One region of the Renibacterium salmoninarum ATCC 33209 genome, then DNA from elsewhere that is predicted to be linked to it. Evidence: riboswitches for the same ligand, from Rfam matches in the RefSeq annotation. Region 1 holds a riboswitch; the other holds the start of a gene.
What was found. A riboswitch is a leader RNA that binds a small molecule or an ion and turns the genes downstream of it on or off. The one in region 1 is predicted to bind thiamine pyrophosphate.
Positions count from the first base shown of each region.

Region 1 (2,197 bases):
TGTGGCGGTCGAGTTCGACCGCGAAAAAAGCTGAAGCACTCCGAAGGATCGCGTTCGCCCGTTTCAGCTCAGCGTTCTCACGCCGTAACCGTTTCAGCTCGGCCGATTCCGTGCTCGTTGTTCCAGTTCTAGTACCAACATCGATCTCGGCTTGCCGGACCCATTTACGCACCGTTTCCGGCACACCCACACCCAAAAGCTGGGCAACTTTTTGCATCGCCGCCCACGCCGAAGACGCACCCTCCATCTCCGCCACCATGCGCACCGTATGATCCTTCAACTCCTGCGGATACCGTGTCGTAGTTTTCCCTGCCATGTCCTGATCCTCTCAAACAAGAAAGTCTCCGGACACACCGGGGCGATTCATGGTCTGCCTCCGCGCAGTTGGACTACAAAAACACCGTAAGCTGCGTTCCGCCTGCGCAGCTTGGCAAGCTGAAATAGGTTGAGGGAAGTAGGCTGGGAATATGAATCTGCTCTTCAAACTTTTGGCCACTGGAATTAGCCTCGGTGCAGGTTTTGCCGCGAATAAAATCGTGGACACCGTCTGGGCAAAAACCACCGGAAATGCGCCGCCAAAAGACGGTAAAAACTTGGAACACAGCCTGCGATCTGCGCTGACTTTTGCGATTGTCTCGGCCACTGTTGCGGCAGTGATTCAAACCGTGACCAGCAGGGGCACTCAGCGCGCGATGGCAAAATTCAACAAATCACGCGATCTGACCTAACCATTTCCGTCGAGTGTCGACTTGTGGTTGGTTTTGACGTCGTTTAACCGCCACAAGTCGACACTCGACGTCGGGTGGTGGGTGTAAACTTGCACAGCAATCAAACGACAGGGGAGCGCCGCCGCAGGGTGGGCGCTGAGAGTGCGGACAGCCGCAGACCCTCGAACCTGATCCGGTTAGTACCGGCGAAGGGAGTCGAGTGCTCTTCGGCGTACCGAATACGCCGCCCCTCCTGAAAGGAGGATCTCATGGCAACAAATCAGTCTTTAGCGGCGCGTTCTTCGTGGCGCGTAGTGGACATCGTGGTCGCTGCGGTGCTTGGCGTAGCCGTCGGCGGGGTCTTTTGGGCTTGGTCTGCGCTCTACGGGCCCGTATCAGCTGTGTTCACCGTCTTCCCGCCGCTTGGCGGCCTATACGGTGGCGGTTGGCTTATTGCTGGTGTTATCGGTGGTCTAGTAATTCGCAAACCGGGCGCAGCATTGTTCTGCGAGCTGATCGCGGCCGCGGTCGAAGGCGTTTTAGGCACTCACTTTGGCCTCACGGTGTTGCTCTCAGGGCTGGTGCAAGGCATTGGCGCAGACATTGGCTTCGCTATTTTCCGCTACCGACGTTTCACGCTGCCGCCCGCGCTGCTCGCAGGAGCACTGGCCGGCGCCGCGATGGGGTTGAACGACAACCTGATTTCCAACGTGGCTTGGGAATTTAGCTGGAAAGTGCTTTATTTCGTCTTTGCAGTAATTTCCGGGCTGCTCATTGCTGGCCTGGTTTCCTGGTTAGCCACACGCGGCTTGGCAAGGACCGGAGCGCTCGGAAATCTGTCCTCACGTAAGGCTGCAGCGGAGCCAGTGTTCTGAGAATGCCAGGATTCGGCAGTACGGCGACGACGGTCGCGCCGCTAAGCGTTGAGGCGACAGCTTGGGGTTGGCAACATGCCGATCGGCCGCAACCGGCACTAGCCGGCCTCGACGTCCGGATCGAACCAGGGGAACGAGTGTTGCTGCTGGGCCCATCAGGTGCCGGAAAGTCAACATTTCTTCATGCGGCTGCTGGACTGCTCGGCGATAATCTTGATGCGGAGGAAATTGGCTCGCTGCGCCTTTCTGGCGCTGCTCCAGTTTTGCAACGCGGCCGGGTTGGCTTGATGCAGCAAGATCCCGACGCTCAAGTTGTGCTCTCCCGAATTGGCGACGACGTTGCTTTCGGCGCCGAGAATCTGGCCGTGCCGCGCGATGAGATTTGGGCACGTGTGTGCTCCGCGCTAGCCGATGTAGGTCTCGATCTTCCTTTGGACCATCCCACCGGAAAGCTTTCCGGCGGTCAGAAACAACGGCTGGGTTTGGCCGGTTTACTCGCCATGCAGCCTGGGCTGTTGCTACTGGATGAGCCAACGGCAAATCTTGATCCCGCTGGCGTCATCGAAATTCGAGATGCTGTTTTGCGCTCAGTTGAGCACAGCGGTGCGACGTTAA
Region 1 is NC_010168.1:846,219-848,415, forward strand. Features, by position in the region: partial or broken gene RSAL33209_RS16895 (IS3 family transposase) at 1-316, opposite strand, end outside; gene RSAL33209_RS04315 (DUF4235 domain-containing protein) at 468-728, shown strand; TPP riboswitch at 828-939, shown strand; gene RSAL33209_RS04320 (ECF transporter S component) at 977-1,582, shown strand; gene RSAL33209_RS04325 (ABC transporter ATP-binding protein) at 1,585-2,197, shown strand, end outside.

Region 2 (2,197 bases), 1.1 Mb from region 1:
ATCGCACTAAACACCAGGTGGCCGAAGTGACTTCGCTTGGGTTGATCCAGATGACTCGCAAGCGGATGGGTACCGGTCTGCTCGAGGTATTTGGCGAGCAGTGTGAAGCTTGTGCTGGACGCGGCGTGGTGACACACGAAGAGCCAGTTGAACACCGACGGACCACGCACACGATCGCTGCGGAGCAACACAATCCGCGCGCCGAAAATCAGCGGCCAAGTCGTGGAGAGCGCAAGCGTAATCGGAATCGCCAGCAGAATCAGGTTGAGCCTGAGGCCGAGGAATTGACCGAGGATGAGAAATCCGCGAAGGCTTCAGCTGCTAGGGCCGCTTTGGCCAATATTGCTGCCGCGGCGCAAGCTGCCCATGAGCACGACGGTGAAGAGCCGATCGATGCAGTTGACAGCGTTGTTAAGCCGCAAGCAAGCCATGACGCCGCCGTTTTGACTATCGGTGGTGAAAAGGTGGAGATTCCGCGCGGTGAGCACGTTGATGACGCTCCGCATATGCCTGAGCTCACTCTTGATGGTCTTGCAGATGTCTTCAATCACCTTGTTCCAGAAGATTCAGAGCCAAAATCGCGCTCTCGGCGACCGCGTCGTCATCGTGCCGCTGGACGTGCGCAGGGGGCTGCTAACAGCAACGAGATTCAGTCAATTGAGGGCGAGTCGGCCGGTGGAAAAACTGTGCCAGTGGCTAAGGCGCCATCGGCAAAGGTTGATCCGGAATCGAAGAAGCCGGCGGCTAATGAGCCAATGATTCTGGGCGTAGGGGTTCCTGCTTCAGAGCTCTAACCTCGATTTCAGATAGCAAGAGCGCTTTGCGTTAGCCAGAAAACAGGTTTTCTGGCTAACGCAAAGCGCTCTTGCTATCTCGGATCTAATCTACGGCTGAGAATTCTGCACTGCCGTGGCGAACGGTAGACTCAAGAGCTGACACGGGGTGCCAGGCCAGGAGGGCAGGCTGAGAATCGATACCCGTTGAACCTGTCCGGTTAGCACCGGCGGAGGGATGTCAGATGCTGCCGCTCACGCCAAACCACTTGCTATTAGAACCAGTGCCCACAAAGCAGGTACCCAGAGTGCTGACTATCGCCGGCTCGGATCCTGCGGGTGGGGCTGGGATTCAAGCAGATCTGAAAAGTATCGGTGCCAATGGTGGTTACGGCATGGCAGTTATCGCCGCTCTGACGGCGCAAAATACCAGGGGAGTGCGGGCGGTGCACGTGCCACCGATCGAATTCTTGGTTAGCCAACTTGAAGCAATTAGCGAAGACATTACTGTCGACGCCGTCAAAATCGGCATGTTGGCAGATGCCGCGGTGATTGGCGCCGTCAGTGCTTGGCTTCGAAAGGCTCAGCCACCACTCGTAGTTTTAGATCCTGTCATGATCGCTTCCAGTGGTGCTCGACTATTGGACCCAGCGGCGGAGATCGCGCTACGAGGCTTACTTCACCAAGCTGATCTAATCACGCCAAACTTGCCGGAGATGGGCGCTTTGCTCGGTAAACCTGAACCTAAGGACTGGGCCACCGCGGTGCAGATGGCCTTCGATTTAGCCGCAGCATATGACACTAAGGTGCTGCTTAAAGGTGGACATTTCACTGATGAAATTGTCAAAGATGCACTGATATCGGTCGGAGAAGCGCCGGTTGTCTTTGAAGCTCGTCGAATTGAGACGAACAACACACACGGCACCGGGTGTTCGCTCTCCGCTGCGATAGCTACTCGCCAGGCGCTTGTTGGTAATTGGCACGAAAGTCTTCGGGGAGCAACAACCTGGCTGCACGGCGCAATTCGTAGGGGTTCGGAGCTCAACGTAGGCAATGGATACGGCCCGGTCCATCATTTTCATCAATGGCAAACGGCGTCGGTGACTGAAAGTTGGTGGCAGGAGATCGAACCGATCCGAGCCGGCATTCTGGCGTTGCCTTTGATCAAAGATCTGCGCTCCGGAGAGCTGGCCGAAAGTGACTTTGCTTACTATTTGGCGCAAGATGCACTTTATTTGAAGGAATACTCTCGCGCTTTAGCCAGAGCAAGCGCCCTTGCGCCCACCGAAGGGGAGTAGCTGTTTTTGGCCAAGAGCGCCGCCAACGCGCTAGAGTGTCGAGTCGGAAATGCATCGGACGTGGTTGCGTGAGCATCCCGCGCAGCTGGTACAGGGCCCGGTGACCAAGCGATACGTTGATCATCT
Region 2 is NC_010168.1:2,891,170-2,893,366, reverse strand. Features, by position in the region: gene RSAL33209_RS14300 (Rne/Rng family ribonuclease) at 1-794, shown strand, start outside; TPP riboswitch at 929-1,029, shown strand; gene thiD (bifunctional hydroxymethylpyrimidine kinase/phosphomethylpyrimidine kinase) at 1,019-2,071, shown strand; gene RSAL33209_RS18990 (thiaminase II/PqqC family protein) at 2,121-2,197, shown strand, end outside.
Region 2: it holds a riboswitch for thiamine pyrophosphate, as region 1 does, so the genes downstream of both, thiD (bifunctional hydroxymethylpyrimidine kinase/phosphomethylpyrimidine kinase) here and RSAL33209_RS04320 (ECF transporter S component) in region 1, are expected to answer to the same signal.